Regions from separate parts of the Methylobacterium terrae genome, predicted to be linked through region 3. Evidence: predicted binding sites of a transcription regulator. Region 3 holds the regulator's gene; each other region holds the start of a gene.
The links. Region 3 encodes LexA, which represses DNA repair genes until DNA is damaged. Its sites were predicted from a motif close to TGTTCNNNNTGTGTTCNG; they were not measured.
Positions count from the first base shown of each region.

Region 1 (10,580 bases), 1.6 Mb from region 3:
TGGTGCAGGTCCGCCACGGCACCACCGCCGGCTCGCGCCGGGGTCCCATGAGGATCGTGGCGTGCGCGCCCGTCCGGTCGAGGAGCGTGACGTTGTGGATCTGCGAGGGCGGGAGGCGGCGTAGCGCCGCGATCCCCTCCCCCACCGACCCGCAGGTCTCCAGCACGTAGCGCAGCATCAGGATGATGGCGAAGCCCTCGCCCCGCCGGGCGATGCCGCCGAGCGTGCAGCTGGCGACCAGCCCGTCGTCGTTCATCCCGTCGAGGCAGCCGCCCCAGGGCCGCTGCCCCATCGCGATGACGCGCCGCCCCGACCAGGCGGTCCGCTCGATGCGGCCGGTGATGACCGGGAGAGGATAGTCGTAGTTGCGCACCAGCGCCGGGCCGTCCTCCCCGAGCCAGACCGCCTGGCTGCATCCCTGACGGTGCGCCGCCGGGCGGTAATGGCTGAGGACCCGGTGGGCGAGGTCGTCGTCGCCGACCAGCCCGCAGGCCTCGTCGTAGGCCGGGACGAGCTCGGGCATGTGGCGCGCGAGGGCGGCGCGGCAGGCGGCGGCCGAGGGCGGCGCGACCGTGCCGTCCCCGAGATACCACCGCGCCGCCTCGTCCCGGCCACCGCGGAAGCGCGCGAGCCACCCCGCGCCGGGGCGGTCCTCGCGCTCGGCGACGAACGTCTTCTCCGTCGTGGCCTCCATGCCCGCTTCCCTCCTGCTCCGGCCGACGCGACCGGCGGCGTCCGCCCCCCGTTCCGGCCCGCTTCCGGCCGACCGTATCGGAACCGTGACCGGGAGGATCCGGCACCGGGATCTCCCAGCGTTCGCGGCCGTCCTCCTCGCCTCGTCGGCGGTTGCCCCAGTGCCGGCAGCGACCCGCGACCCCGGCCGCTCCGGCCCGAGACTGACGACCGCGGGCGGACGACTTCCCGACCGCTGCGTCGGACCGGTCCCTTCCCGCAGCACACTGTTATGTCCCTACGCCCACCCGGACACTAACCGCGCCTTTACCAAGACGGTTCACGCACGAGTCAGTTCGAATCCCTGGGCCCTCGGTGATGACGATCAAGAACGGTCTCTCCAGCAAGTTGATGGTGATCGCCGGCTCCGCCATCGGCGCGACCCTCCTCGGTTTCGTCGGCATCTCCGGGTGGATGGCCGCGCAGCGGACCCACGACGAGATCATGCAGTTCGCGGCCGAGAAGGCCGCCAGCACGACGGCCCGGACATCCATCCAGGTGGTCGATGCGGTGTCCGCCGGCAACGCCCTGGCGAGCACGATGTCGGGGCTGATGGGCAGCGGCACCGTCCGGAAGGCCGACGCCGTCGCGGCGGCCCGATCCCTGCTCCAGCACTATCCGAACCTGTTCGGCGCGTGGATGTCGGACACGACGGACAAGCGCGCGGAACGGTACCTGAGCGGAACCGGCTTCGAGAACGCCGCCGGGATCTTCACGCCCTACTGGACGAAGCAGGACGATGGCACGCTCGCCTTCGCGACGTTCCCGATCGACCCCAAGCAGAGCTGGTATGGCGGACCGGTCGCCTCCGGCAAGAGCCTGCTCGTGGAGCCCTACGTGACCAGCCAGGGGCAGCTCGTCACGTCGATCTCCGCGCCGCTCAGGGTCAAGGGCGACATCGTGGGCGTCGCGGGCGTCGACATCCGGCTGAGCTGGCTCGCGGAGACGTTCGCGGCGCTGCGGCCCTTCGACGGCGGGCGCGTCATGATGCTGTCGAATGCGGGACAATGGATCGTCCCGCCGCAGCCCGACCGGCTGATGAAAGCCTATGACGGCGTCGGCGCCGCCGAGGTCGAGGGCGCCCTGAAGGACCTGCGGCCGCGCGTCCTGCGGGGCGGCCCGGACGGGGCGGTCCGGCTGGTCTACCCCTTCACGCAGCCCGGCATGAACACGACCTGGGCACTCGTCATGGACGTTCCGGCCGCGGCCTTCACGCATCCGATCTACCTGCGCGTCGCCGAGACCGCGGCCGCCGGGCTCATCATCCTCGTCGTCCTGATCGGCGTCCTGTTCGCGACGACGCATCGCCTGATCCGGACGCCGCTGGAGCGGTGCCTCGGGACCATCGAGGCCCTGATCGACCGGCGCTACGACGTCGCGATCACCGACACGCAGCGCACCGACGAGGTCGGGCAGATCAGCAAGGCGCTCGAGGTGTTCCGCGACAAGGCCCATCGGGCGGACCTCCTGACGAGCGAGAGCGAGCGGGAGCAGCAGCGCCGCGCGGCGCGGGCGAACCGGGTCGATCGGCTCGTCCGGACCTTCCAGCACGGCGTCACCGGCTCGCTCGACATCGTCTCCTCCGCGGCGACGGAGCTCGACGCCACCGCCCGGGCGATGGCCCAGGTCGCCGACAGCACCAACGGCCAGGCGCTGGCCTCGAGCGCGGCGGCCGAAGAGACGGCGGTCAACGTCCAGACGGTGGCGGCGGCGGCCGAGGAGATGGTCTCCTCGCTGCAGGAGATCGAGCGGCAGGTGCTCCGCTCCAACGACGTGGCGTCCCATGCCGCGCAGGAGGCCGAGGCGACCGGCACCGCCATGGCGGGCCTGAGCGCCGCGGCCGAGCAGATCGGGGCTGCCGTCACCACCATCTCGTCGATCGCCGCGCAGACGAACCTGCTGGCCTTGAACGCGACCATCGAGGCGGCGCGGGCCGGCGATGCGGGCCGCGGCTTCGCGGTCGTCGCCGCCGAGGTCAAGGAGCTCGCGAGCCAGACCAGCCGGGCGACCGACGAGATCGGCGGCCAGATCACCGCGATCCAGGCGGCCACCACCCAGGCGGCGGAGACGATCCGGCAGATCAGCCGCACCATCTCGGGCATGAACGAGATCAGCGCGGCGATCGCCGCGACGGTCACGGAGCAGACCGCCGCGACCGGCGAAATTGCCCGCAACGCGAGCGAGGCGGCACGGGGCACGAGGGACGTGTCGGAGAACGTCTCCCGGGTCCTCACGTCGTCGGGCGAGACCGGCAGCGCCGCCTCGCAGGTGCTCGCGGCGGCGGCGGAGCTCGCGGCCCAGTCCCTGGCCGTCAAGAGCAAGGTCGACGGCTTCCTGCAGGACATCCAGGCCGCCTGACCGGCGGGGCGGCGACCGGAGGCGCCCTCCCCCTTCGTGCGATCCGCCCCGCCCCGGTCACCACATCGTCTGCTTTGCCCGCTCGGCCCAGGTCCTGTCGTAGGTCTCGCCGCCGACGCGGCCGTCGCTGAGCTCGGCCAGGATCTGGCCGGGGGTCGGCAGCGTCCCCGGGTCGACCTGGCTGTCGGCCCGCCACAGGCCGGAGCGGATCAGCGCCCGGGCGCACTGGAAGTAGACGTCCGTCACCCCGATCACCATCACGGTGCGCGGCGCCTTGCCCTCGACGGCGAAGGACGCGCACAGGTCCGGATCGTCGTCGATTACCGCCCGGCCGTTGACCCGGAGCGCGTTGCCGATGCCGGGTATCAGGAACATCAGACCGACCCGCGGATCGCGCACGACGTTGCGCAGGCTGTCGATCCGGTTGTTGCCGCGGCGGTCGGGCAGGAGCAGCGTGCGGGAATCGGCGACGCGCACGAAGCCCGGGCGGTCGCCCCGGGGCGAGCAATCGAGCCCCTCCGGGCCGCAGGTGGCGAGCGCGGCGAAGGGCGCCGCCTCGATGAAGCGCCGGTAATGCGGGGTGACGTGGTCGGCGACCTTCACGGTCGAGGCCTCGCCGACGGCCCCGAACGCGCCGTAGACTCGCTCCAGCTCCGCTTCGGTCCTCAGGATCGCCATCGTCTCAGCCCCAACCACCCGGATGGCTCTCGGGTTAAGCGATCGGGTCCGCGCTGGCCATCGACAAGTGTGCACCGTCGCGTGAGCGGAACTCACGGAGGAGCCGCCTGCGATCGGTCGCGGGGTTGCCATGTGGCAACTCCCGTCTGGCAACTCTCGCGCGGGGCAACTCTCGCCGGACGGCACGGTCGGGCGTGGCCGGTCCCCGCCCCGCCAGTGCGATCGGGCGATCGGAGTTGCGGTGCCGCAGGTTAACGACCGTTAACCAAAAAATCGTTTGCCCCGCCATGGCCACGCTGGCATCGTCTTACGGATTTTTTCCGTGACGCGCTCGAGAGCCGTAAATGCCAGATCAGCCGCAGGAGCAGGCGCGAGCCGCAGCCTCCGACCGCCCCTCGATCACCCGGATCATCGCCGAGGATGGCGGGGCGCTCTCGAACGAGCTCAACGCGCTGCGGCGCACGCTCTTCCCGCCGGCCTCGCACAAGCTCCTGCGCTCGTTCTCGTCCGGCGAGGCGGCGAAGCTGATCGGGGTGGCGGACGGGTACCTGCGCCAGCTCTCGCTCGCCAGCAAGGGCCCGCAGCCGGAGATCGGCCCCGGCGGCCGGCGCTCCTACACGCTGGCTCAGATCAACGAGCTGCGCCAGCTGCTCGACGACGGGCCGAAGGCCAAGCGCTACGTGCCGCACCGCTCCGGCGATGAGCATTGCCAGGTGCTGGCCGTCGTGAACTTCAAGGGCGGATCGGGCAAGACCACCACGGCGGCCCACCTCGCCCAGTACCTGGCCCTGCGCGGTTACCGGGTCCTCGCCGTCGACCTCGACCCTCAGGCCTCGCTGACGGCGCTCCACGGCTACCAGCCGGAATTCGACGTCGGCCCGAACCAGACCCTCTACGCCGCGATCCGTCACGACGACGAGCAGAAGCCGTTGAGTGAGGTGGTGCGCAAGACCTACTTCCCGGGTCTCGACCTCGTGCCCGGCAACCTCGAGCTGATGGAGTTCGAGCACGACACCCCGCGGGTGCTGGCCGACCGCAACGCCGAGCCGTTCTTCGGCCGCATCGCCACCGCGCTCGGCAGCGTCGCCGACGATTACGACGTGATGATCCTCGACTGCCCGCCGCAGCTCGGCTTCCTGACGCTCGGCGCGCTCTGCGCCGCCACCGCGATGCTGGTGACGGTGCATCCGCAGATGCTCGACGTGATGTCGATGTGCCAGTTCCTGCTGATGGCCTCCGACCTGCTGGGGGTGGTGCAGGAGGCGGGAGCCGACCTCGATTACGATTTCCTGCGCTACGTCGTGACCCGCTACGAGCCCTCCGACGCCCCCCAGACCCAGATGGTCGGCTTCATGCGCTCGCTGTTCCGCGAGCGGGTGCTGACGCACCTGATGCTCAAATCCACCGCCGTGTCGGATGCCGGCCTGTCGAAGCAGACGCTCTACGAGATCGGGCGCGAGAGCTTCACCCGCGCCACCTACGACCGGGCGATCGAGGCCCTCGACGGGGTCAACGGCGAGATCGAAGGCCTGATGCACCGCGCCTGGGGACGCGTGGCGGCATGAAGCGCAAGGACGCCCTCCGCGCGGCGCTCGGAGCCCGCTCCGTCGAACCGGCACCGGAGTTGCCAGCTGGCAACCCGGGCGCGACGGTGGAACCGCCGCCCGAGGCGCCGCGGCCGCTGGTGCGCTCCGGTGCCGTCGGTGCCATGGGGCGCAGCCTCGGGCGCATCGCCAGCGCGGCGGCCGAGGCCCGCGCCATGGTTGCCTCCGGCGACCGGGTGGTCGAACTCGATCCGGGACTGATCGACGGTTCCTTCGTCAAGGACCGCCTGTCGGGCGACCAGCAAGAGCACGCTGCCTTCGTCGAGCTGATCCGCGAGCGCGGCCAGCAGGTGCCGATCCTGGTGCGGCCGCACCCGAGCACGGAGGGCCGCTACCAGGTCGCCTACGGCCACCGCCGCCTGCGAGCGGCCGCCGAGCTCGGCCGGCCGGTGCGGGCGGTGGTCAAGGCGCTCACCGACGAGGACCTCGTCGTCGCGCAGGGCCAGGAAAACTCGGCCCGGGCCGATCTGAGCTACATCGAGCGGGCGCTGTTCGCGATCGCGCTCGAGGATCGCGGCTTCGACCGCGCCACCATCATGGCGGCGCTCGCGGTCGAGAAGACCCAGCTCTCGCGCCTGATCGGCATCGGCCGGGCGGTGCCGCCGCAGGTCGTGGCGGCGGTCGGCCCGGCGCCCAAGGCCGGGCGGCCGCGCTGGACCGCGCTCGTCGAGGCGCTGGCCCGGGAGGGTGCGGGGGAGGCGGTGACCCGCATCCTGGCGGCGCCGGACTTCTCGGAATTGTCGTCCGACGACCGCTTCGCCCGGCTGCTCGGCGGGCTGACGGCGAAAGCGCCGCAACCGGCGCCGACCCCGGCGGTCTGGACCAATCTCGGCGGCCGGCCGGTGGTGCGGATCGAGCGCGACCCGAAGCGGACCCAGCTCACCATCGACGACACGCTCGAGCCGGATTTCGCCGCCTACCTGATCCAGAGTCTTCCCCAGCTCTACGCCGCCTTCGCCGAGTCGAAGACGCGCGACGAGACCGATTAACGATCGGCTCCATCGTCGACCGGCGAGACGAAGACTCGCCGGTTAGACACACAGATTCACAGGAATCTGGCTCTGTGCTTCGGGAATCCACCGGACTCGACTCTGCGGATTCGGGTTTCGCGCGTTACGACTCCGCCAAACAGAGTCACGATGCGTGCCCGATGGGTCCGCATCCCCGTGCGGAGCCCCTTTGGTGGAGATGACGAACCCGCCGCGACCAGGCCAAGAGCTCGCGGGCCAAGAGCCCGCAGGTCAAGAGCTCGCAGGCCAGGAGCCCGTCGAGGGCGTGCGCGACGCCGATCTCGTCGAGATCGTCGAGAAGGCGCGGGGCAGCGTCGCCTACAAGGCGACGCTCGCCTTCGTGCGCGCCAGCCAGGCCAAGCGCGACGCCGAACGGGAAGCGCGCGAGAAGCTGGTGGTGCTCAAGGCCGAGGCCGCGGCCGAGCGCGCCCGGCTGCCGCGCAACGCGCGCCGCCGCGACATGGTCCGCGAGGTGATCGAGAACGAGCCGGCGGCGCCCGAGAACATCCAGCACATCCACTCGGTGCTGGCGCTCTGCGGCCTGCCGTATCGCGAGCCGAAGGGCGTCACCAACGTCTCGCGCGAGTACGGCCGCAACACGCTCGCCATCAATGCCGGCCGGCTCATCAACCCGTCGACCGGCGAGATGGAGATGCAGGGGCTGCCCTACGGCCCGAAGGCGCGCCTCCTCCTGCTGCATCTCTGCACCGAGGCGGTACGCCAGCGCAGCCCGAAGGTCGAGGTGGCGCAGAGCATGTCGGGCTTCATCCGCGACATGGGCTTCCCGGTCACCGGCGGCGAGCGCGGCACGCTCAAGCAGTTCAAGGAGCAGCTCAACCGGCTCGCCGCCTGCTCGATGCAGATCGGCCTGTGGGACGGCACCCGCGCCTCGACCCTCAACGTGCCGCCGTTCCGGCAGATGGACGTGTGGCTGCCGCTGCACAACCACCCGGATCAAGGCCTCCTGTGGTCCTCGACCATCACCTTCCACCGCGAGTTCTACGACAACCTGATCCAGCACGCCCTGCCGGTCGACATCCGCGCCGCCCGCGCCTTCGCCGGCTCGGCGCGCAAGCTCGACCTCCTGTTCTGGGTCGGCTACCGGCTCTCGCGGCTGGAGCGGCCGCTGCGGCTCACCTGGGACAACCTCTACAAGCAGTTCGGCAGCGAGAACGGCTCGATCCGCTCGTTCCGCCAGGAATTCCGCAAGGACGTCGCGCACCTCACCGAGGTGTTTCCGCGCCTGCGCCTGACCCTCGACGACGGGGGAATGCAGCTGCACCCCTCCGATCCGAAGGACCTGCTGGTGCCCCCCAAGGCGGCCCTCGCGAATAAGCGAGCCCGGGCAAGGGCTTGATTCCGCCGACTTCCCTACGAGGGGAGGGGGGTCGGGCCACGGGGCGAAGGCAGGCGGCGTCGGCGCCTCGACGGCGCGACGCTTGCCGTGACCGTATATAGGATTATTTTCTTTTCTCTGTTCATGTCCGGGCATCGCCCCCGGTATCGGCGTGCCGCGCCGTCCTGCATCGTCAGCGCTCATGGATCCCGGGCTCCGCTGAGTGGCCCTGGGATGACGCGGAAGGTCTATGCGCGTTCGAGGAAGCCATACGGGCGTTCGACGCAAGTCCGTGCCTGACGATCGACGTGAGCGATCTCGAGAAATCCTGCTCATGTCGCCGGAACATCCGATCGATCGAAGCTCGTGATCCGACATGACCGTGATTCATCCATCGACTCTCGATCCCAATGTCCGGTCCGGCGGGCTCATTGCGCCCCGCCACCGCTGCCGCCGCACGCCGAATTGCCTACGCCCCCTCGCCACCGCGACCGTGCCCGGCCACGCTGAATCGCCTACGCGCCCCACGGCCGGCCCGACAGCCCGAATCGCCCGCTTCCCCGTTGCGATTCCACGTCTTTTCCCGACTTGCACCCACGCAGACCTGCCTACGGGACGTGAACGACTCCACGCCGAATTGCCTACGCTCCGCCGCGACCGGTCAGCCCCTCGGTAACCCTCCGGGTCGCACGCCTGGCGAGTCGCTGCAAAGTATTGCTGCGCTCCGATCGACACCGCAGAGTCGAGGGAGAGTCCCGCATCGGGACGGCGAATCATCAGCCGGCGTACAGGCGAGTCGGTTCCACCCACTCAAGCCCCGGCTCGACTCTTCCCCGTGGAAACGACTCCGGCTGATCTGGGCTTTGTCGGGCGATGACTCGGGCGCCGTGAGGCCGCGACTCCGGCTGGGTCATCCAGGACTCCGGCCGGGGAGGGGAGGGGAGGGGGCTCGCGCATCCCCCGGCCGAAGGCCCCGGGATGCCGCCGGCGCGCCGATCGCCGCGAATGGCCCCTAACTCCTGATCCCCGAAAGCCTTTTTATGAGAGATTCAGAATCTAGATTCCGAGTCTGAATCCGTAGAGCTATATGGGTATTATATGGGGCCGCGATTTTCTGAGACCTGCCAAGGGGTTGGGACCCATTCGCGTAGGCAGGTCTGCGCGGTCGCGTAGGCAACTCGGCGCACCCGCGTAGGCAGGTCTGCGCGGAATCCCCCGCCCGGCGAAGGCGACTCGGCGTGGCCCCGTAGGTGACTCGGCGTAGCCCCCCGATTAACAGCTTGGAAAGCTGTGTGAATCGCGGATGGCGCCGCGTAGGCAATTCGGCGTGCCGCGCGAGGCCGGAATACCACCCCCGGACGGCGCCGGATTTGCGAATCCGGCGGGCGACGCGAGGTGGGCAAGCCGGGAACCCCGGATTCTCCACCAGGAGGCCCGTGGAGGCCCGTTCCGCCCCAGGACCGTTGTACGGCACCCGCCGGCCCGGAATCCAGCTCAGCGGCGCTCCTGGCGGCTTGGCGCGGGTTGTCCAACGGCTGTGCCCGGTCGTGTCCCGCACCGCGGCCCCGCCCGATCCCCTTGGGCCATCGGGCTTTCCGGGTGCCGCCGGGACGGCTATCCCCGCTCCCGTCAACAGGAGCCGGTTTCCGCGAGGCTCTGACAGCCCACCCGTCCACAGCCCCGATTGACACTCCCGTGAAACCGAACAAAACAAGAACGAGTTGTTGCTTCGGTTCGGTGATGGGCATGAGATGCGGCAGGCCGAGCGGGAACGGCAGCTCGCGGCGTTGCGCGAGCGGATCGGGGGGCTGGCGCCCGAGGGGGCGGGGCGGCCGGTCCTGCCGTTCGGCGTCGCCCCCCTCGACGCGCACCTGCCGGGCGGGGGCCTGCGCCTCGGCGCGGTGCACGAGGTGCTGGCGGCGGGGCCGGTGGACGGGGAGGGGGCGCTCGCGGCCCTGTTCGCCGCCGCGATCCTGGCGAGGCTCTCGGGCCCGGTGCTGTGGTGCCTGCCCGGGCGCGACCTGTTCGCCCCCGGCCTCGCCGCGGTCGGGCTCCATCCCGACCGGGTGCTCTACGCCGAGACCCGGCGCGAGACCGAGGTCCTGCCCACCATGGAGGAGGGCCTGCGCCATCGCGGCCTGGCCGCCGTGGTCGGCGAGGTCGCCCGGCTCGGGCTCACCCCGTCGCGCCGGCTCCAGCTCGCCGCCGAGGGCAGCGGGGGGCTCGCCCTGGTGATCCGCCGCTGGGGCGCCGCCGTGCCGGAGCCGAACGCCGCCGCGACCCGCTGGGGCGTCACCGCGGCGCCCTCCGCCGCTCTCACCCTGCCGGGCCTGTCGCGGGCCCGCTGGACCGTGGCGCTCCTGCGCGCCCGGGGCGCCGAGCCCCGCACCTGGCTCCTCGAGGCTCCCGATGCGAAGGGTCGTCTGCGTGTTCCTGCCGACCTGGTCGACCGACCTGTGGCGGCGCCGGCACGGCGGCAAGCCGCCGGATGAGCCGGTGGTGGCCGCAGGCCAGGAGGGCCCGCGCCGGGTGCTCACGGCCGTCGACCGCGCCGCCCGCGCGGCGCGCCTGCGCCCCGGCCTGGCGCTCGCGCAGGCGCAGGCCATGGTGCCGGGCCTCACGGTGATCGCCGCCGACCCGGAGGGGGATGCGGCTGCGCTCCACCGCCTCGCGGCCTGGTGCCTGCGTTACGCGCCCCTCGTCGCCCCCGATCCGCCGGACGGGATCTGGATCGACGTCGCGGGGGCGGCCCACCTGCATGGCGGCGAGGCGGCCCTGCTCGCCGGTTTACGCCGCCGCCTCGCCCGGGCCGGCTACCGGGTGCGGGCGGCGCTAGCCGACACCCCCGGCGCTGCCTGGGCC
Region 1 is NZ_CP029553.1:685,723-696,302, reverse strand. Features, by position in the region: gene DK419_RS03065 (C45 family autoproteolytic acyltransferase/hydrolase) at 1-694, opposite strand, end outside; gene DK419_RS03060 (methyl-accepting chemotaxis protein) at 1,051-3,090, shown strand; gene DK419_RS03055 (pyridoxamine 5'-phosphate oxidase family protein) at 3,148-3,768, opposite strand; gene repA (plasmid partitioning protein RepA) at 4,113-5,333, shown strand; gene repB (plasmid partitioning protein RepB) at 5,330-6,361, shown strand; gene DK419_RS03040 (replication protein RepA) at 6,648-7,739, shown strand; gene DK419_RS03035 (ImuA family protein) at 9,470-10,210, shown strand; gene DK419_RS03030 (DUF6504 family protein) at 10,128-10,580, shown strand, end outside.
Region 1: DK419_RS03035 (ImuA family protein) is a predicted target of LexA. The motif match lies at 9,420-9,437, and genes of this name have one in related genera.

Region 2 (10,580 bases), 280 kb from region 3:
CGGTCACCTGCCCGCCCGCGATCCGCGAGAGGGCGACTGGCTCGATGCCGGCGAGCTCGGCCGCGCGCATCTCGCCGAGCCCACGGCTCTTGATCGCGAAGGCGATCTCGTTGGCGAGCAGGAACTTGATTCGTGCTTCCTCGGGATCGGCGTAGTCTCGGTCCAGCAGGAAGTTGCCGCTGCCTCGAACCGGGCCGGAATTGGCCTTGTCCACCCGTCACCGTCTCCCTCGATCCGGGGGCGACGCGGCTGCTTCGCGTCCGTCCTGTAGGCCTCTCGCGCCATGACGAGGCGCCGCTCCAGGCGTTTCCAGTCGTCCTTCGGCAATCTCGCTGCCGCGCGGAGATTTCTTCGTCCCAGCGTCGCGAATGTGAGTCACTCGCGCGTAAGCGACGATTTCTCAGCAGCGGTAGGCGTCGCCATCGTACGGAATGCGGAACTCGCTCACCCTGCGAGCGATCCCTCGGGCTGCCGATAGCGCCCGGTCGGCAGTGCGGCGCCCGTCTGCGCAGCCGTCATGACGCCGTCGGCCATCCCCGAACCGCTCCCGAAAGGTCCTCGTAGGCCGTCCGCGCGGCCCTGTTGACAAAGATGACCCTACGGCGGTCCTTGCTGGTCCGGCTCCTCACACCCGCCTGCGGGGCGCCTGTCCGCGACGATGGTGACGCAAGGGCAGGAGGCGCGGCCGTGAGAATCGTACCTCGAACGGAATGCGGCCCGGATCCTTCGATCCGGGCCGCGATCAACACACGGCGCAGGGCGTCAAAAGCCTAGAACGGGATATCGTCGTCCAGGTCGTCGTAGCGCTTCTGGTTGCCGCCGCCGCTCGAGGCTGGAGCCGGGCGCCGCTCGCCGCCGGAGGACGAGCGTCCACCGCCGCTGCTGCGACCACCGCCACCGCCGCCGTAATCGCCGCCGCGGCTGATCTGGCCGCCGCCCATGTCGTCGGCGCCCATCTCGGACATGCCGCCCTCGGCACCGCCGCCGCGGCCGTCGAGGATCGTCAGCTCGCCGCGGAAGCGCTGCAGCACGATCTCGGTCGTGTACTTCTCGACGCCGGACTGGTCCTGCCACTTGCGGGTCTGGAGCTGGCCCTCGACGTAGACCTTCGAGCCCTTGCGCAGGTACTGCTCGGCGACGCGGGCCAGGTTCTCGTTGTAGATCACGACCGAGTGCCACTCGGTCTTCTCCTTGCGCTCGCCCGACGCCTTGTCCTTCCAGGACTCGGACGTGGCCAGCCGCAGGTTCACCACCGGATCGCCGGAGGCCAGGCGGCGGGTCTCGGGGTCGCGCCCGAGATTGCCCACCAGGATCACCTTGTTCACGCTGCCCGCCATCACGCTCTCCTCTCGTTCCATCTCACTCGGGCGCACGCCCGGCCGACGCCGCGGACCACCGCTTCGGTTCCGCGAGTTGGGCCGAACGGGCCTGGACCGGCAAGGGGAGGGGCGCCTTTTTGCCCGCTACACACATGCCGAGGCCTGAGCGTGTTCTACATTTGTTCGATGGATGAGGCAAGTGCCGTCCGGAGGCGATCCGGACGGCACGGGGGGCGTCAGCCGAGCGCGTCGAGCGACTGCGCCACGTCGGCGATGAGGTCCTCGATCGATTCCAGCCCGATCGACAGCCGCACGGTGTCGGGGCCGACCCGGGCGGCCTCCTTGTCGGCGGCGGGGAGCTGGCGGTGGGTCGTGGTCGCCGGGTGGATCGCCAGGGACTTGATCTCGCCGATATTGACGAGGTGCGAGATCAGGTTGAGCCCGGTGATGAATTTCTGCGCCGCCGCCTCGCCGCCCTTGAAGCCGACGGTGAAGATCGAGCCGGCGCCCATCGGCGAGTAGCGGTTCGCCATCTCTTCCCCGGGCTGGCCCGGCAGGGACGGGTAGCTCACCCAGGCCACCTTCGGGTGGTCCTTCAGGAAGGCCGCCACGGCACGCGCGTTGGAACAGTGGCGCTCCATGCGCAGCGGCAGGGTCTCCATGCCGGTGAGCGTCAGGAAGGCGTTCATCGGCGACAGGCCGGGGCCGAGGTCGCGCAGGCCGAACAGCCGGCAGGCGACCGCGAAGGCGGTCTCGGGGAACCGCTCGGAGACGACGAGGCCGTCATAGTCCGGCCAGGGCTCGTTGATCAGGTTGTAGCGGCCCGACCCCTTCCAGTCGAAGCGGCCGCCGTCGCAGACGATGCCGCCGATCACCGTGCCGGATCCCGACAGGAACTTCGAGGTCGAGTGGACGACGATGTCGGCGCCGTGCTCGATCGGCCGGATCAGGGCCGGGGAGGCGAGGGTGTTGTCGACGATGAGCGGCAGCCCGTGCCGGTGCGCCACCGCGGCGACGCCCTCGAGGTCGATCACGGTGCCGCACGGGTTGACGATCGATTCGCAAACGATCGCCCGGGTCTTGTCGGTGATCGCGGATTCGAAATCCTCCGGCGTCAGGCCGCGGGTGAATTGCGGCACGAGGTCGTAGCGCCCTTCGAGCCGGCGCATCAGGCCGAGCGAGCCGCCGAACAGCCGCGAGGAGGCGACGTAGGCGTCGCCCGACTGCATCAGGGTCATCAGCACGAGCAGCATCGCCGACTGGCCGGAGGCGACCGCGATCGACGCCTTGGCGCCCTCGAGCGCCGCGACCCGGCGCTCCAGCGCCGCCACGGTCGGGTTCGAGCCGCGGGAATACGAGAAGCCCGTCGCCCGCATGGCGAAGATGTCGGCGGCCTGCTCGTTCGACTCGAACACGAAGCCGTTGGTGAAGTAGATCGGCTGCGCCCGGGCGCCGGTGGCCGGATCCGGGGCGGTGCCGGCATGGACCGCCCGGGTGGCGAAGTGGAGCTTGGTCGGATCGGTCATCGGGGGGAAGTCCGTAGGAACGTGCTCACGCGGCGCGGCGCACGGTGGCGTGGAGGGTGCGCACCAGGGCGGAGGGGGCGTAGGGCTTGGGAATGAAGCGGGCGCCCGGCGGCATGTCGTGCGGGCCGGGGCTGCCCATGCCGGAGACCACCAGGACCGGGATGCGCGGCCAGCGCCGCGAGACCAGGCGGGCAAGGGCGAAGCCGTTCATCGAGCCGAGCGGCATGTCGACGTCGGTCATCAGGAGGTCGACGTCGGGGCGGCTCTCCAGCACCTGGAGCGCGTGGTCGGCGTGCGGCGCCTCCAGCACGGTGAAGCCGGCCTCGGCCAGGGTGTCGGCGGCCTCCATCAGGAGCAGGCCGTCATCTTCGACGAGGAGCACCACGGGAGCCGCGTCGCAGGCGGGGCTCAGCCCCTCGTGCTGCGCGTCGTGGGGCGTTCGATCGGGATCAGATGTCATCGCGGCCAATGCGGGCGTGGGCGAAAGGTTGCTGCCTATGGGTCCGCATGCCGGGGGTCAAGCGTGGCCGGAAACGGTCGCGGAACCATGCGTCAGGGTGCCCTGTCCCGGGAACCAGTCGCAGGTTTTCCGATCGTGGTCCCGTCCCGGTGATCGCTACGCGATGCCGTCCTGTATCGCGGCGAGCGGTGCCTCGAGCTCCATCACCGCGCCCTCGGGCGGAAATCGCAGGCTGACGCGTCCGCCGAAGCTATGCACGAGGCTGCGCGCGATCAGACGCGAGCCGAAGCCCTCACGGCGCGGCGGCGCCACGGGCGGGCCGCCGCTCTCCTGCCAGCACAGGCGCAGCACGCCGCCGTCGTCCCCGGCCAGCACCCACGTCACCGCGACGCGGCCGGCCGGGCTCGACAGGGCACCGTACTTCCCCGCGTTGGTGGCGAGCTCGTGCAGCATGAGGGACAGGGTGAGGACCGCGCGCGGCCCGAGGCTGACGGGCGGTCCCGCCGCGGCGAAGCGGCCGGCGACCGCGTCGAGATGCGGCGCCATCGCGCCCGCGACGACCGCCGCGAGGTCGGCCTCCGCCCAGGCGCCGCGGATCAGCACGTCGTGCGCGTCCGAGAGCGCCATCAGGCGGCCGTTGAAGGCCTCCATCGCCGCCTCGAGGCTCGTGGCGTTGCGCAGGGTCTGGGCGGCGACCGCCTGGACCAGCGCCAGGGTGTTCTTCACCCGGTGCGCCATCTCCTGCATCAGCAGCGCCTGCTGCTCCTCGGCGCGGTGCGCCTCGGTCACGTCGCGGGCAACCGCGAGCAGGCGCTCGGGGTGGCCGTCGGGCCCGTGGATGGCCGAGACGACCACGTCCCACCAGTGCTGAGCGTCCCGGTCGCCGGAGGGGGCGCGGAAGCGGCCGGTGCGCCCGGTGCGGGCGGCGGCCAGCGCCACCTCGGCGGCGACACGGTCCCCGTCCCGCCAGGACGCGGCCCATTCCGTGCCGATCACCGCCTCGTCGGGCAGGCCGGCCGCCGCGCGGCCGCCCTCGCTCAGCCATTGCACGGTCCCGTCCAGGCCGAGGACCTGGATGCTGTCGCGGCTCGCCGCCAGCAGGCGCGCGGTGAAGGCCTCGCTCGCCCGCAGGCGGGCATTCAACTCATCGGCGGTGGCGAGGCGCGCCTCCCACTCGGCGGGGGAGGAGCCGGGAAAACCGCCGGCCGGCCGGCCGGCGCGCAGCAGCGCGCGCAACCGTGCGGTCTCCTCGCGGATCGCGCGGCGGCGCGCGGTGTCCTCGCCGGAGGCGCGTTCGGCGTCGGCGTCGTGGGCGACCATCGCACCAGCCTCCAGACCCGCCCGGGCGGTCGTCGTCCGGGCCGGAGGCGGCGCATCGTGGCTGAACCGCTTCCGAGCCTGGACCCCGGCAATAGATCACGGCTGCAGGCTTGGCTGCAATGCTTGCGGAAATTTTTCTCTTATCGCCCCGCAACAGCGGAATGGCGGCCAGCGGCCAGGGATCTTTTGCCGCGGATTGGTGTCGAGAAGGCCCGGCCGCCCGGCGGCCGAGCCGGCCGGCGTCAGGCGAGCGCCTGGTCCAGGTCGGCGATCAGGTCGCGCGGGTCCTCGATGCCGATCGAGAGGCGCACCACCTCCGGGCCGGCGCCGGCCCGGGTCTTCTGCTCGTCGGTGAGCTGGCGGTGGGTGGTCGAGGCCGGGTGGATCACCAGCGAGCGGGTATCGCCGATATTGGCGAGGTGCGAGAACAGCTTCAGGTTCGACACCAGCGCCACGCCCGCCTCGTAGCCGCCCTTGAGGCCGAAGGTGAACACCGCGCCGGCCCCGGGCGGGCAGTACCGCTTGTGCAACTGATGGTAGCGGTCGCTCTCGAGGCCCGGATAGCTCACCCAGGCCACCGCCGGGTGGCGGCTCAGGTGCTCGGCCACGGTCTTGGCGTTGTCGGAGTGACGCTGCATCCGCAGCGGCAGGGTCTCGATGCCGTTGATGATCAGGAAGGCGTTGAACGGCGACAGGGCCGGGCCGAGGTCGCGCAGGCCCAGCACCCGCACGGCGATGGCGAAGCCGAAATTGCCGAAGGTCTCCGACAGCACCATGCCGGCATATTCCGGCCGCGGCTGCGACAGCATGGGATAGCGCGCGTCGCCGGCCCAGTTGAAGCTGCCGCCGTCGACGATCAGGCCGCCGATCGAGTTGCCGTGGCCGCCGAGGAACTTGGTGGCCGAGTGGACCACGATGTCGGCGCCGTGCTCGAACGGCCGGATCAGGTACGGCGTCGCCATGGTGTTGTCGACGACGAGCGGGATGTTGTGGCGCTTGGCCACCGCCGCGATCGCCGCGATGTCGGTGATGACGCCGCCCGGATTGGCGATCGATTCGATGAAGATCGCCTTGGTGCGCGGGGTGATCGCCGCCTCGAACGAGGCCGGGTCGTCGGTATCGGCCCAGACGACGTTCCAGCCGAAGTTCTTGTAGGAATGGTTGAACTGGTTGATCGAGCCGCCGTAGAGCTTGTTGGCCGCGATGAACTCGTCGCCCGGCTGCATCAGGGCGTGCATCACCAGGAACTCGGCGGCGTGGCCGGATGCCACCGCCACCGCCGCGGTGCCGCCCTCGAGCGCCGCGATGCGCTCCTCCAGCACCGCGTTGGTCGGGTTGGTGATGCGGCTGTAGATGTTGCCGAAGGCCTGCAGCCCGAACAGCGAGGCGGCGTGGTCGACGTCGTCGAACACGAACGAGGTGGTCTGGTAGATCGGCGTCGCCCGGGCGCCGGTGGCGGCATCCGGCGCCGCGCCGGCATGGATCGCGAGGGTGTTGAAGCCGGGCTGGCGGTCGGTCATGGCGTCCTCGGGCGTCGGTCTCTCGCCGACGTGCTTAGGACCCGGGAGGCCGGAGGGTCAAGCGCCCCGGCGTGCCGGCCTGCACCGTTAAACCGAACGATTTGCTACGGTTTCGAGTCTCGCGGATGGTCCGGAGAAGCAACGTCTACAAATCAGGCCGATCGGGAAAGATTGATCCTCGGAAGGCGGAGGCGGCGGGGGCAACGGGACCTCACCCGCGCGACTTTCGGCCTCCGGAGCCGCGCCCGATCGCGTCGCGACCGGGCGCGGCTCCAGGTCTTCGGGTCTGCCGCATTCCCTAGGACGAGCCGGTCTCCGCCTCGCCGGACGACGCTCTAGCGGTAATGCCGGTGCCGGCGGTGGTGGTGCTGGTGGCGGCCGCGCAGGTTCGTGCGGTAGGCGCGCCGGCCCGGATCGATGCCGAGCACGCCGTTGACGCCGCCGACGGCCCCGCCGACCGCGCCGCCCACGATGCCGCCGACCGGTCCGGCGACGCGGTTGCCCTCGCGGGCGCCGCGATCGATGCCGCCGGGGATGCCCTGCGCTTCGGCCGCGCCGGCGAGGGCCAGCGTCGAGACGGCGAGGGCGGCGAGGAGCCTGAGCTTCATGATCGTCACTCCGAGGCGGCCGGCAGGGCGCCGGCCCGTCGAAGCGACAACGGCCGAGCCGCGCGGAAGTGTCGGGCGCTCCGCGCGATCGGCCGCCGTCGTTACCGAAACGTCACACCTGCGACGCGGTCCGGTCCGGGCTCAATGGTGCTGGTGGCCGCCTCCGGCCTCGGGCGCCGACGCGCCGATGGCGCCGACCTGGAAGCGCACCGGCACCGTCCCGGCGCGGGCGAAGGTGAGGCTGCCCTCCAGGGTGTCGCCGGCCTTCGCCGGGCCCTTCAGGTCGAGGAACATCAGGTGGTACCCGCCGGGCTTGAGCACCACGGTCTCGCCGGGCTTGATGACGAGGCCGGCATCCACCGGGGCCATCTTCGCCACGCCCTTGTCCATCGCCATCTGGTGCACCTCGCCGCGCCCCGCCAGCGGGATCGAGGCCGAGACCAGGCGGTCGGGCTCCTTGCCGGTATTGGTCACCTGAAGGTAGCCGCCCGCCACCTTGGCGCCGCCCGGCGTGGCGCGGATCCAGGGCTGCTCGATGGTGAGGTCGCCGGCCTTCACCGGGCCGGCCGCCGCTGCGGCGGCCGAGGGAGCGACGTTGCCCGCCGCCACGATGCGCACGCCCGGCGCCGGGGATTTCAGGTCGCGGGCCGACTGGCCGGCCGCCGGCACCTCGCGCCAGTCGACGACGGCGCCGTCGCATTCCTGGCGCACCGGGAAGTAGACCGTGCCGCCGGGCGCCACCGCGTCGGTGAGGCGGGCCTGGAACACGAACTCGTCGTAGAAGCCGTCGGGCAGGGAGCCGCCCTTCCAGGTGATCTCCTTCACGCCCTCGGAGACCGTGCCGTGATGGGACGGGTAGGCGCGGGCGTAGGCGCCCTTGACGGTGGCGAGCTCCCAGCCGGCCTTGGGCATGGGTTTGGCCGCGATCACGCCCTCGGGAATCGTGACGGTGATGGCGGTGGTGGCCCGGCCGTCGCAGCCGTGGCCGATCTGGACCACGCCGCGATAGGTCTGGTTCGGGCTGCCTTGCGGGACGGCGAGGACCGCGTGGGCGAAGGCGGGGGCGGCGACGAGGGCGGGGGCAACGGAGAGGGTGGCGGCGAGGCCGGCGCGGAACGGGAACGAGCGGAACGGGAACGAGCGGAATGGGAACGACATGGGATCGGGTCCGGGAAGAAGCGTGACGGGGATGGGCAGCGGCGCTGCCCGCCGGGCGTCACGCCACGGGAGGACCGCGGGCGGAGGCGGGGCGCTCCGGGGACGGGCGGGCCGGGACCGCGTCGACGACGCGCCAGGACAGGACGACGGCCGCGCGGGGCGGCCAGGCCGCGGCCGCCGCCGAAGCCGGTGGGGCGAGGGGAGCCGGGCAGGCGAGCGTGCAGCAGGCATGGGGGTACGCCCCGTGCCCGGCCGGGGCCTGCTCGCCCGCGACGATCGCCCGGTGGGCCTGGCAGACGAGGCCGGCGCCGGCCGCGACCGGAACCGGATCGAGGCCGGCGAGGAAGGCCTGCAGCACCAGCCCGTAGAGCGACAGCACGGCGGCGAGCGCGCGCCAGCGCGCCGTCACTCCGCCTCGTCCGTACCTCGCGCCGCTCATGTCTCCGACATAGCCGAGGCGTCGCGGTTCCGCCACGGTCGCGACGAGCGGGGTGGGCGGTTTCATCCCGCCGGCGCGCCGCGCACGTTGCAGAATTACCGCAGTCCACAGCACAGGCGCGAGCTCCACAGCAGCGCCCGCCCGGCGCCACAATCTGGCCCGCTCCTCATGGAGTCTTAACCGCATCCCGGCACCGTCACGGGCCAATGAATGGGGCGCAACCCGGCGACGAGACGGTCCGTCGCGTTCCTCGCCCCGCGTCACAGGTTCGAGAGCAGATTTCCCCATGCTGACACGCGTTTCCCTCACCGGTTCGCTCGGCCTCGCTCTCCTGGCCGCCACCGCCGTCCCGGCCCTGGCGCAGGACCGGGGCGGCGCGCTGGCCCAGGCCGAGTGGGCGCAGAACTACGATTCCGCCGCGACGATGCGGGTCCAGCGCTCCAACACGCCGATCCTCTCGCCCCAGACCCTGGCGGCGACCGAGCAGATGGTCGAGCGCTACCGCGACATCGTGGCCCGCGGCGGCTGGCAGTCCGTGTCGGGCGCCGAGCGCCTGCGCGTCGGCTCGAAGAGCCCGGCGGTGACGTCCCTGCGCCAGCGCCTGATCGTCTCCGGCGATCTCGACCCGGCCGCCGGCTCCTCGCCGGTCTACGATTCCTACGTCGAGGCCGGCGTACGCCGGTTCCAGGCCCGCCACGGCCTGAACCAGACCGGCTCGATGAACATCACCACCGTGCAGGCGATGAACGTCCCGGCGGACGTGCGCCTGCGCCAGCTCGAGCTGAACGCGGTGCGCCTGCGCTCGTACTCGGGCAGCCTCGGCGAGCGCTACGTCATCGTGAACATCCCGGCGGCCCTCGTCGAGACCGTGGACGGCGACCACGTCGCGACCCGCCACGCCGCCGGCGTCGGCAAGATCGACCGTCAGTCGCCGATCATGAACGCCAAGATCCAGGAGGTGAACTTCAACCCCTTCTGGACGGTGCCGGCCTCGATCATCAAGAAGGACCTGATCCCGAAGATGCAGAAGGATCCGGCCTACCTGACCGACAACAAGATCCGCATCTTCAACGGCGACCGCGAGATCCCGCCGTCCCAGGTCAACTGGCACTCGGACGAGGCGACCCGCTACCGCTTCCGCCAGGATCCGGGCGTCGACCTGAACTCGATGGGCTTCGTGCGGATCAACATCCCGAACCCGCACGGCGTGTACATGCACGACACGCCGGCCAAGGGCATCTTCGGCGACGACTTCCGCTTCGTCTCCTCGGGCTGCGTTCGCGTGCAGAACGTGCGCGAATACGTGTCATGGATCCTGCAGGGCACCCCGAACGCCAACCCGGACACGATCGAGGCGATCATCCAGGGCGGTCAGCGGGTCGATGCCCGGCCGGTGGCGCCGATCCCGGTCTACTGGACCTACATCACCGCCTGGTCGACCCCGGACGGCCTCGTGCAGTTCCGCGACGACATCTACAAGCGCGACGGCGCCGGCGCCCCGACCGCCTCGATGGCCGCCGCCGCCGCGGGCCCGCGCAACTTCAACCCCGACGCCGACGACGACCAGACCAACTGATCGACCGACACGGCTCACTCGTGACGACGGCCCGGGCGAGAGCCCGGGCCGTTTCGCGTCGTCAGTTCAGGATGCCGCCCATGACCCAGGACGATCAATCCCGCCTCGACGCGCTGGAGGCCCGCATCGCCCACCAGGACGCGACGATCGAGGACCTGAACCGCATCGTCACCGAACAGTGGAGTGCGATCGATCTCCTGACGCGGCAGGTCGCGGCCCTGCGCGAGCGGGTGCGCGAGATGGCGGAGCGCCCGGCCGAGGCCGGCGACGAGCCGCCGCCGCCGCATTACTGACGAGGACCGCCCCGGGCCGCGGAGCCCGGGGCGGATCAGGGACTAGAACGTGCCGAACTTGAAGTTCAGGCCGGCGCGCACGAGGCTGCCCTCGGTGCGGAACCGGCTGAAGTAGCCGACGCCGGGGCTGAGCGGCGCGCCGGTCGAGGCGACCAGCAGGTTGCGGCTGCCGAGATCGTAGCGGATGTATTCCGCCTTCAGCGTCACGGCGTTCGACTTGAAGAAGTTCAGGAACGAGTCGGTCGGCAGGGCGTACTCGACGCCGCCGCCATAGGCGTAGCCGGTCTCGATGCGCGAGCGGCTGCCGAAATAGGTGACCGGCGCGTTGGTCTGGAACGCCACCGTCTGGGTCACGTCGCCG
Region 2 is NZ_CP029553.1:2,544,212-2,554,791, forward strand. Features, by position in the region: gene DK419_RS11430 (XRE family transcriptional regulator) at 1-214, opposite strand, end outside; gene ssb (single-stranded DNA-binding protein) at 771-1,337, opposite strand; gene DK419_RS11440 (O-acetylhomoserine aminocarboxypropyltransferase/cysteine synthase family protein) at 1,556-2,845, opposite strand; gene DK419_RS11445 (response regulator) at 2,871-3,194, opposite strand; gene DK419_RS11450 (sensor histidine kinase) at 3,462-4,625, opposite strand; gene DK419_RS11455 (O-acetylhomoserine aminocarboxypropyltransferase) at 4,868-6,145, opposite strand; gene DK419_RS11460 (hypothetical protein) at 6,481-6,753, opposite strand; gene DK419_RS11465 (DUF1775 domain-containing protein) at 6,895-7,911, opposite strand; gene DK419_RS11470 (hypothetical protein) at 7,970-8,320, opposite strand; gene DK419_RS11475 (L,D-transpeptidase family protein) at 8,637-9,926, shown strand; gene DK419_RS11480 (SlyX family protein) at 10,007-10,219, shown strand; gene DK419_RS11485 (outer membrane protein) at 10,262-10,580, opposite strand, start outside.
Region 2: ssb (single-stranded DNA-binding protein) is a predicted target of LexA. The motif match lies at 1,489-1,506, and genes of this name have one in related genera.

Region 3 (10,580 bases):
CGCCCGAGCCGCCGAAGCGCGGCCGCCCGCGCAAGGACGCGGCCGCGGTCAAACCGGACGCCGAGCCGGACGCCAAGAGCGGCGCCAAGAGCAGCGCCAAGAGCGGCGCCAAACCCGTGCGCCGTGCCAAGCGCGGGCCGGATGCGGCCCCGGACGGCTTCGGCGAGGCGCCGCAGGCCGCCTTCGCGCACGGCACGGCGGCCGATGTCGAGCCGGCGCTCGCCCAGGCGCTCGGCCTGCGCGAGCCCGACGGCGAGGCGGTGGAGGAGCGCGGGTCGCTCGCGGCCGAGGGCGTCTCGGCGACGGTCGACGCGCTGACCAAGCTCCTCACCGAGGGCAACCCGCTGTTCAAGAACGGCGAGCTGTGGCGGCCGCACCGCCCGGAGCGGCCGCAGAAATCCGAGGGCGGCGTCCCGTTCCGGCTGAATTCCGAGTTCACCCCGGCCGGCGACCAGCCCCGCGCCATCGCCGAGCTCGTCGCCGGCGTGCAGGGCCAGGAGCGCGACCAGGTCCTGCTCGGCGTCACCGGCTCCGGCAAGACCTTCACCATGGCCAAGGTCATCGAGGAGACCCAGCGCCCGGCCCTGATCCTGGCTCCCAACAAGACCCTGGCGGCCCAGCTCTACGGCGAGTTCAAGAGCTTCTTCCCCGACAACGCCGTCGAGTATTTCGTCTCATACTACGACTACTACCAGCCCGAGGCCTACGTCGCCCGCTCCGACACCTTCATCGAGAAGGAATCGTCGATCAACGAGCAGATCGACCGGATGCGCCACTCCGCCACCCGGGCGCTCCTGGAGCGCGACGACGTCATCATCGTCGCCTCGGTGTCGTGCATCTACGGCATCGGCTCGGTCGAGACCTACACGGCGATGTCGTTCACGGTCAGCCTCGGCGAGAAGATCGAGCAGCGCCAGCTCGTCGCCGATCTCGTGGCGCTGCAATACAAGCGCATCCAGTCCGACTTCGCCCGCGGCACCTTCCGGGTGCGCGGCGACGTGATCGAGCTGTGGCCGGCCCACCTGGAGGATCGCGGCTGGCGCATCGGCCTGTTCGGCGACGAGATCGAGTCGATCTCCGAGTTCGACCCGCTCACCGGCAAGACGATCAACACGCTCAAGTTCGTCAAGGTCTACGCCAACAGCCACTACGTGACCCCGCGCCCGACCCTCCAGCAGGCGGTCAAGGGCATCAAGGACGAGCTGAAGTGGCGGGTCGAGGAGCTGACCCGGATGGGCCGCTTGATCGAGGCCCAGCGCCTGGAGCAGCGCTGCACCTTCGACCTCGAGATGATCGAGGCGACGGGGGCCTGCAACGGCATCGAGAACTATTCGCGGTATCTGACCGGCCGCAAGCCCGGCGAGCCGCCGCCCACCCTGTTCGAGTACCTGCCCGACAACGCCCTCGTCTTCACCGACGAGAGCCACGTCACGGTCTCGCAGATCGGCGGCATGTACCGGGGCGACTTCCGCCGCAAGGCGACGCTCGCCGAGTACGGCTTCCGGTTGCCCTCCTGCCTCGACAACCGCCCGTTGCGGTTCGAGGAATGGGACGCGATGCGCCCGCAATCGATCCACGTCTCGGCGACGCCGGCGAAGTGGGAGCTGGAGCAGACCGGCGGCGTCTTCGCCGAGCAGGTCATCCGCCCGACCGGCCTCGTCGATCCGGTCATCGAGGTGCGACCGGCGAGATCCCAGGTCGACGACCTCCTCGGCGAGGTGAAGGAGGTGGCCGCCGCGGGCTACCGGACGCTGGTGACGACGCTCACCAAGCGCATGGCCGAGGACCTGACCGAGTACCTGCACGAGAACGGCGTGCGGGTCCGCTACATGCACTCCGACATCGATACCCTGGAGCGCATCGAGATCATCCGCGACCTGCGCCTCGGCGCCTTCGACGTGCTGATCGGCATCAACCTCCTGCGCGAGGGCCTCGACATCCCGGAATGCGCCCTCGTCGGCATCCTGGACGCCGACAAGGAAGGATTCCTGCGCTCCGAGACCTCGCTGATCCAGACCATCGGGCGGGCCGCCCGCAACGCCGAGGCGCGCTGCATCCTCTACGCCGACCACGTCACCGGCTCGATGGAGCGGGCGATGGCGGAGACCGAGCGCCGGCGCAAGAAGCAGCTCGCCTACAACGAGGAGCACGGCATCACGCCCCAGAGCGTGAAGCGCAACATCTCGGACATCCTGGAGAGCGTCTACGAGCGCGACCACGTCCAGGTCGATACGGGGCTCGCCAAGTCCGCTGTCACGGTCGGCCACAACCTCAAGGCGGTGATGGCCGACCTCGAGAAGCGGATGCGGGCGGCGGCGGCCGACCTCGACTTCGAGGAGGCGGCGCGCCTGCGCGACGAGCTCAAGCGCCTCCAGGCGACCGAGCTCGCCATCGCCGACGACCCGATGGCCGAGCAGGCCGACGTCGAGCGCGAGGCCGGCCGCTTCGGCGCCAAGCGCAAGCGGCGCGGCCCCGAGCCGCTCGGCTACGGCCCCGGCGGCAAGGGCACCTCCGACGAGGGCACCCGCATCCGCGAGCCCGACCTCGACGAGATGGGCCCGGGCACCGACCGCGAGGTGCCGTTCTCCTACGCCGAGCGCCCGACCGGCCGCTCGACGCAGGGGTTTCCGGGCCAGCGGCCGAAATACAAGGGGCGCAAGGGGCGGGGCTGACGCCCCGTCCCGCCCGAATAGGCTCGATCTCTCCTCTCTGCCGGGGGCCGTTGCTGTGCTCTCGCGCGGATTTCGCCGACCCGCTTGCGGAACACTTGCGGAACGCTTACCATGTTCGCGATTTGTTTCCGGAGCGCGCCAGCGCGGGGATGAGAGTGTCACATGCTCACGCGTAAGCAGTTGGACCTGCTCCGCTTCATTCAGCAGAGAATGCGCGAGACGGGCGTGCCCCCGTCCTTCGACGAGATGAAGGACGCCCTCGACCTCAAGTCGAAATCGGGCATCCACCGCCTGATCACGGCGCTCGAGGAGCGCGGCTTCCTGCGCCGCCTGCCGAACCGGGCCCGGGCGATCGAGGTGATCCGCCTGCCCGACACGGTGACGGGGCCGGCGCAGGCCGCGCCGAGCGCCGAGGTGGTACGGTTCAACCCCAGCGTGGTCGAGGGCGGTCGCGCCCACGAGCCGAAGCGGCCCGCCGGCATCCCCGCGATGGCGACGGCATCGGACGAGAACGGCCAGTCGGTCAGCGTGCCGGTGATGGGCCGGATCGCCGCCGGTACGCCGATCTCGGCGATCCAGAGCCAGAGCCGCACGGTGGCGATGTCGCCGGACTTCCTCGCCAGCGGCGAGCACTACGCCCTGGAGGTGCGCGGCGACTCGATGATCGAGGCCGGCATCCTCGACGGCGACCTCGTGGTGATCCGCCGCCAGGAGACCGCCAATACCGGCGACATCATCGTGGCGCTGATCGACGACGAGGAGGCAACCCTCAAGCGCCTGCGCCGCCGCGGCTCGTCGATCGCGCTCGAAGCCGCCAACCCGGCCTACGAGACCCGCGTGCTCGGGCCCGACCGGGTGCGGATCCAGGGCCGGCTGGTGAGCCTGGTCCGGAAGTACTGAGGCGGGTCGAGAGGCGACGCCCGAACCCTCCCCCGCAGAGGGGAGGGTTCGGGCGGTGCGCCCTTCAATGCGCGCTGCCCGTCGCCACGAACTTGAACAGGAACACGCCTGCGATCACCCACACCACCGGCTTCACCTCCCGGAACCGCCCGGTGAGCAGCTTGATCACCGCGTAGGTGATGAAGCCGAAGGCGACGCCGTTGGCGATCGAGTAGGTGAAGGGCATCAGGAGCGCCGTGACGCAGGCCGGCAGCACCTCGGTCAGGTCGTCCCAGTCGAGGTCGACCAGCTCGTGCAGCATCAGGCAGGCGACGTAGAACAGGGCCGGGGCCGTGGCGTAGGCCGGGACCGAGCCGGCGAGCGGCGCGAAGAACAGGCAGGCGAGGAAGAGAACCGCCACCGTGGCGGCGGTGAGCCCGGTGCGGCCGCCCTCCTCGACGCCGGACGCGCTCTCGAGATACGCCGTGGTGCTCGAGGTGCCGAGCAGCGAGCCGACGAAGATCGACGAGGAATCGGCCATCAGGGCCTTGTCGAGGCGCTCCATCTTGCCTTGCGTGAGCAGCCCCGCCCGGTTGGCCACGCCCATCAGCGTGCCGGTGGCGTCGAACAACTCGACGAGGAAGAATACCAGGATCACGTTGAGGAGCCCGCCCGACAGGGCGCCGGTGATGTCGAGGGCGAACAGGGTCGGGGCGATCGAGGGCGGCAGCGAGGCGACGCCCTGGAAGTTGTTGTCGGCGACGACGAAGCTGAGGGCCGTGACGGTCAGGATGCCGGCCAGCAGCGCGCCGCGCACCTTGCGCACCGAGAGCACCGCGACGATCAGGAAGCCCAGCACCGCCAGCACCGCGCTCGGCTTGTGCAGGTCGCCGAGGGTGACGAAGGTCGCCGGGCTCGCCGCCACCACGCCGGCGCTCTTCAGCGCGATGATGGCGAGGAAGAGCCCGATGCCGACCGTGATGGCGATGCGCATCGATCGCGGGATGCCCTCGACGATGATCCGGCGCAGGCCGGTCAGCGTGACGGCCATGAAGAGGAGGCCGGAGATGAACACCGCGCCGAGCGCCGCCTGCCAGGTGTAGCCCATCTGGAGCACCACCACGTAGGCGAAGTAGGCGTTGAGCCCCATGCCCGGCGCCAGCGTGATCGGGTAGTTGGCGTAGAACGCCATCACCAGCGAGCCGATCGCCGCGACGAGGCAGGTCGCGACGAACACCGCGCCCTTCGGCATCCCGGCATCGCCCAGGATGTTGGGGTTGACGAAGATGATGTAGGCCATCGTCAGGAAGGTGGTCAGCCCGGCGAGCAGCTCCGTGCGCACGGTCGTGCCGTGGGCCGAGAGCGCGAAGGTGCGCTCCAGGACTCCTCCTCCGGAAGAACCATTCGGCCGGGTCAGGCCGTCGTCGCGCTTCAGGTCCATCGCTCCTCCTCGCCGCTGCTGATGGCGTCGCTGATCTGTCGGTAGATCCGGTCGGGCGCGAAGGGCGTCGCGGTCAGCCGCGCGCCGGTCGCGTCCCGGATTGCATTCCCCAGGGCCGCCGCCACGGGGTTGAACGGGCTCTCGCTCATCGACTTGGCGCCGAGCGGACCGATCCCGTCATGGGTGTCGGCGAAGATCACCTCGGTGCGGGGCACGTCGGCGATGGCCGGGATGTGGTAGGTGCGGAAGGACGGGGTCGCGACCCGGCCCTCGGCATCGATCGCCAGGTCCTCGAAGAGCGCGGCGCCGAGCGCCTGGGCGACGCCGCCCTCGATCTGGCCGCGGCACTGGACCGGGTTCATCACCCGCCCGGCATCGGCGGCGTGGACGCTCCTGAGGATCCTGACCTCGCCGGTCCCCGGCCGCACCGCGACCTGGAAGCCCTGGACGTTGAACGCCACCGAGCGCGGGCTGCCGTCGGCCCGGCCGAGGGCCTCCGCAGGGGCGAGGTCGGCGAGGGGGATCCGCGCCTCGCCCGCGACCACCGCATCCCCCTCGAGGCGGCAGGCGGCGGGGTCGGTCCCGAGGCGGGCGGCGGCGCGCTGCTTCAGCGTCGCGGCCAGGGACCCGGCGGCCCGCAACGTCGCCTGGCCCGCCACCACGATGCCGGTGCTGCCATAGGCGCCGGTATCGTGCGCCACCGCGTCGGTGTCGCCCTGGCGCAGGGCGATCCGGTCCGGCGTGGTGCCCAAGATCTCCGCGGCGATCTGGCCGTGCACCGTCGAGGTGCCGTTGCCGAACTCGACCGTGCCGACGCTCACGGTGTAGCGCCCGTCCTCCCGGAGCGCGATCCGGGCCTCGGCGAAGTGGCCGCGGGGCGGGATGGTGTCGATCATGGCGAGCGCCATGCCCGAGCCCGTGCGCCAGCCCGGCGGGCCCGCGGGGGGCGGCTCCGCGAGCGCCGCCGCGACCGCGTCGAGGCATTGATCGAGGCCGTAGCTGCCGTACCGGACGTCGTGCGGCTCCAGGCTCGTCGAGACCATCGGGTCGCCGGGCCGCACCGCGTTGCGGCGGCGCAGCTCGAACGGATCGAGCCCCAGGGCGCGGGCGAGCTCGTCCATGGCGGATTCGACCGCGAAGATGGTCTGGCTCAGGCCGTAGCCGCGAAACGCCCCCGCCGGCACGGTGTGGGTGTGGACGGCGGTGCCGTCGACGCGCTTGTTCGGGCAGCGATAGACCGCGATCACCTCGTTGCAGCCGTGATGCAGCACGCCGCCGGCATGGTTGCCGTAGGCGCCGGTATTCGAGAGCACCTCGAGGGCGATGGCCGTCAGCGTGCCGTCGGCGCGGGCGCCGAGGCGCACCCGCACCCGCATCGGGTGGCGGGTGGTGGCGGCGGTGAACTGCTCGGCGCGGGTCGTCTCGAAGCGCACCGGCCGGCCGGTGGCGAGGACGGCGAGCGCCACCAGGTCCTCGGTCAGCATCTCCTGCTTGCCGCCGAAGCCGCCGCCGACCCGGCCGCACGCGACCCGGACCTGATCACGGGGGAGATCGAACAGGGCGCAGAGGGCGTCGCGGGTGAGGAACGGCACCTGGGTGCTCGAGCGGATCACGAGCCGCCCGTCCGGGTCGCGCCAGCCAAGCGCCGCGTGGGTCTCGAGATGCGCGTGCTGGATCCGCTGCGAGCGGTAGGTGCCCTCGTGTACCACGTCCGCGGCGGCGAGGCCGACCGCGACGTCGCCGATCTCGCCGTGGGCCTCGGCGGCGAGGTTGGGGTGGGGGTGGAGCGGCGGCGCGTCCTCGCCGGTCGGCCGCGCGCCGTGCACCAGGGGCGCGTCGGGGGCGAGGGCCTGCTCGGGGTCGAGGCAGGCCGGCAGCACCTCGTACGCGACGACCAGCGCCCGGCACCCGGCCTCCGCCGCCGCCTCGCTCTCGGCGACCACCGCGGCGACGCGCTGGCCGACGAAGCGCAGGACCGGGTCGAGCACCCACGTGTCGGCGGCGTCGTCGGCCGGGTTCTCGTGCCGGCCGGTCGAGAACAGCCGGTCCGGCGCATCCGCGTGGGTGAGCACCCGCACCACGCCCGGCAGGGCGAGGGCCGCCGCGGCATCGATGCGCCGCACCCGGGCGTGCGCGTGCGGCGAGCGCAGCACCTTCAGGTGCAGGGCATCGGGCATGTCCAGGTCGAGGGTGTAGCGCGTCCGGCCGCTGACGATCGCCGCGCTGGCCGGGGCCGGCGGGCTGTGCGCGCAGGTCGAGGCCTCTCGCGGCGCGTCGACGGCGGCGATGCCTTCTCGCCCTTCGGCGATGCTCGCGATCGCGTCCGCGATCGACCGGTAGCCGGTGCAGCGGCAGAGGTTGCCCTTGAGCGCGGCCGGCAGGTCGCGGGCCTGGCCCTGGTCGAGGACGGCCGCGGTCATCACCATCCCGGGGGTGCAGAAGCCGCACTGGAACCCCTGCGCGGCGACGAAGGCGGCCTGCACCGGGTGCAGCCGCTCCGGCACGCCGTCGCCGGGCGCGCAAGGGCCGGCCAGGCCCTCGACCGTGGTGATCGTTCGCCCCGCCGCCCGGAAGGCCGGCACCAGGCAGGCATGCAGCGGCTCGCCGTCGAGATGGACCGTGCAGGCGCCGCAATCGCCCGCGTCGCAGCCCTTCTTGACGCCGAACCAGCCGAGTTCGCGCAGCAGCGTGCGCAGGCACTGGCCGGGGCGAGGCGCGACCTCGTGGGCGTGGCCGTTGACGGTGAGCCTCATGCGACCCCTCCCGCGATCTCGGCCCGGGCCTCCTCGGCGATGAGCCCGGTGACGTGGCGGCGCCAGTCCGGCGCGCCGTGGACGTCGTCGTACCAGAGCCCGTCCGGGATCGCCGCGGCGAGCGCCGCTGCGAGCTCGTCCGCCCCCGGCACGCCCCGAAGGTCGATCCGCACCGGGCGCCGGGTCGCGGCGGTCACCGTCAGGGCGAAGGCGCCCGACGGGTCGAGGGTGGCGATCACCAGGGCGCCGGAGCGGCCGTTGGGGCTCAAGGACAGGCGCCGGAAGGCGGTGCGCCGCCGCAGCGCCGCGGCCGGCAGGACGATCTCGCGCAGGATCTCGCCGGGCGCGAGCGCGGTCGCCTGCGGCCCGCGCACCAGGTCGCGGACCGGCAGGCGCCGCTCGCCGCCCGCGGGCGTCCAGATCAGGCCGGTCCCGTCGAGGGCGACCGCGAGGGCGATCATCGGGCCGGCGGGGAGGGCCAGGCAGAGATTGCCGCCGACCGTCGCGGCGTTCCAGACCTTGAACGAGCCGAGCAGCGCCCGGCAGCACCGCCCGATCAGCGGCGCCGCCGCGAAGGCGGCCGGCAGGTCGAGCCGGTCGAGGGCCGCGATGGTGCAGGTCGCGGCGATCCGGAGGCCCTCCGGCGCCAGCGCGTGCGGCTCCCAGCCGAGGGAGGGCAGGTCGATCAGCCGACCGATCCCGTCCTGCGGCTCGGAGTAGAGCCAGGTCCCGCCGGCGAGCCAGGCGTCGCCCGGTCGCCAGGCCGGCAGCGCGGCCCGGGCGCGGGGCACCACCACCTCCGTGATGCTGGTGAGGTCCATGACCCTCCCTCGTGCGGCCCCGGGATCGGGGCCGTGCGGCCCTCGGGTCGGGGCCGTGCCGCCCCGGGATGAGGCGGCCGCCAGCTTAAGGCAAGATCGCGTCCAGCGCGGCGGCAATCGTCGAGCCGGGCGGGGCGGCGACGCGGAATCGACCGCGGCGCCCGCCCGCCGCCGCGACGTTGAGCCGGCAAAAATGCAACTCTGCGCAGCCGTTAACTATTTGTTAGCAATTCGATTGACTTTAGCAAGTCGTTAACCCACTTATCGCGCATCCCGGACGATGAACAGGTCGCCGACATGCCCACTCTAGAAAAGTCTACTACCGGATATACGTTCGCGAGCGAGACGGGGGTGAAGGACATGCAGACGACGTATCCCAGCGGAACGGACCGTTCCGAGGGCGCGAGCCGGGCGATCAACTTGGAACTAACACGGAAAAAAGTCCTGAAGGCGAAGCCTGCCGCGAAGTTCAATCCAGAGTTGATTATCAAATCCTTCAATACCTGGGCGTTCAAGCGCGAGCAGCCGGGCAACGCCGAGCGGCTGGTGCCGATGGTCGAGGCGGCGGCCCGGGCCGGGCGCCCGCTCGAGTTCGTGCTGTACTGGGGCAAGGGCCCGCGCTCGGAGATCGCCCCGCCGGACCTCGCCTGCCTCGATTACCTCGGCCAGCTCGCCGAGCGGGTGCGCCAGGCCTACGCGCCGGGTGCGATCTTCCGCCTGATCTTCACCGACACCCACGCGTCGCTGAACGGGCATCCGGCCGAGGTGGTGAATGCCTATTTCGGCGCCATCGATGCCGCGGCGCAGGCCCGCGGATTCACCAGCACCCGGCTCAGCGACGTCGTCGCCTTCGCCCGCGAGATCGGCGCGGACACGGCCGGGGAGGAGCCCTCGGGCGAGGTCCTGGCGAGCCTGATCGCCTGCGCGGCCAAATGGTACCGCGGCGAGGGCTCCACCGAGCAGGGCGCCCTCGACTACCACCGCATGAACATGATCGAGAAGCGCGCCGTCGCGGCGGCCTTCCCGGAGGCGGTGTTCGTCACCTTCAACGGCAGCGAGTTCCGCGACCTGTTCCCGGCCACGATGCCGATCTTCTACATGTACTCCCTGCGCCGCGGCGTCGGGGTGAAGCCCTGGTTCATGGATGCCGAGTTCGCGGCCGCCAAGCTCTCGGATGACAAGTCCGAGGGCACCAAGGCCCGGGATGGCGACTCCTCGGGCGCCGAATCCACGGACGTGCACCCGGCCGAGCAGCCGGTCTCCTGACGCCACCTCCGCCGGAGACCGCCCCATGACGAGCGCTGCCGTTTCTCAGGCCGCCGGCCCGAAGCCGGCGGAGGCCGCCCGCCCCGCCGACAACGTCCCCCTGGGCATCGCGCTGATGATCGGCGCGACCGTGCTCCTGACCCTGTCGAACGCGTTCTCGAAGCACCTCGTCGCGCATTATCCGGTCGGCGAGGTGATGTTCCTGCGCTCCTCGATCGCCTTCGGGCTGGTCTGCGCCTTCATGCTGCCGGCGACGGGACTCGGGGTGTTCCGCACGAAGAAGCCCGGGGCCCACGTCGCCCGGGGCCTGTCGCAGGCGATCTCGCAGACGCTGACGGTGCTGGCGCTCGGGCTGATGCCGCTCGCCGGGGTGACGGCGATCGGCTTCTCGGCGCCGCTCTTCGCCGCCGTGGTGGCGATCCTCTGGCACAAGGAGGCCTCCGACCCGGTGCGCTGGGGCGTGCTGGTGGTGGGCTTCGTCGGCGTGCTGGTGGTGACCAATCCGGGCGCCGACTCGCTCCAGGTCGGGGCCTTGTTCGCGCTGGGCAACGCCGTGATGTACGGCACCGTCACGGTGGCGGTGCGCGGCATGGCCAAGACCGAGAAGGCCGGCACCCTGCTGATCTGGCAGATGGCCGTCATGGCGGCGGCGCATTCGGTGCTGCTGGTGTTCGGCTTCCGGCTGCCGAGCCTGCCCGACGCCGCCCTGTTCGGGCTGCTCGGGGCCTCGAATGTCGGCGCGCAGTAT
Region 3 is NZ_CP029553.1:2,262,349-2,272,928, forward strand. Features, by position in the region: gene uvrB (excinuclease ABC subunit UvrB) at 1-2,672, shown strand, start outside; gene lexA (transcriptional repressor LexA) at 2,835-3,572, shown strand; gene DK419_RS10165 (NCS2 family permease) at 3,637-4,992, opposite strand; gene DK419_RS10170 (molybdopterin-dependent oxidoreductase) at 4,983-7,745, opposite strand; gene DK419_RS10175 (FAD binding domain-containing protein) at 7,742-8,566, opposite strand; gene DK419_RS10180 (hypothetical protein) at 9,047-9,832, shown strand; gene DK419_RS10185 (DMT family transporter) at 9,858-10,580, shown strand, end outside.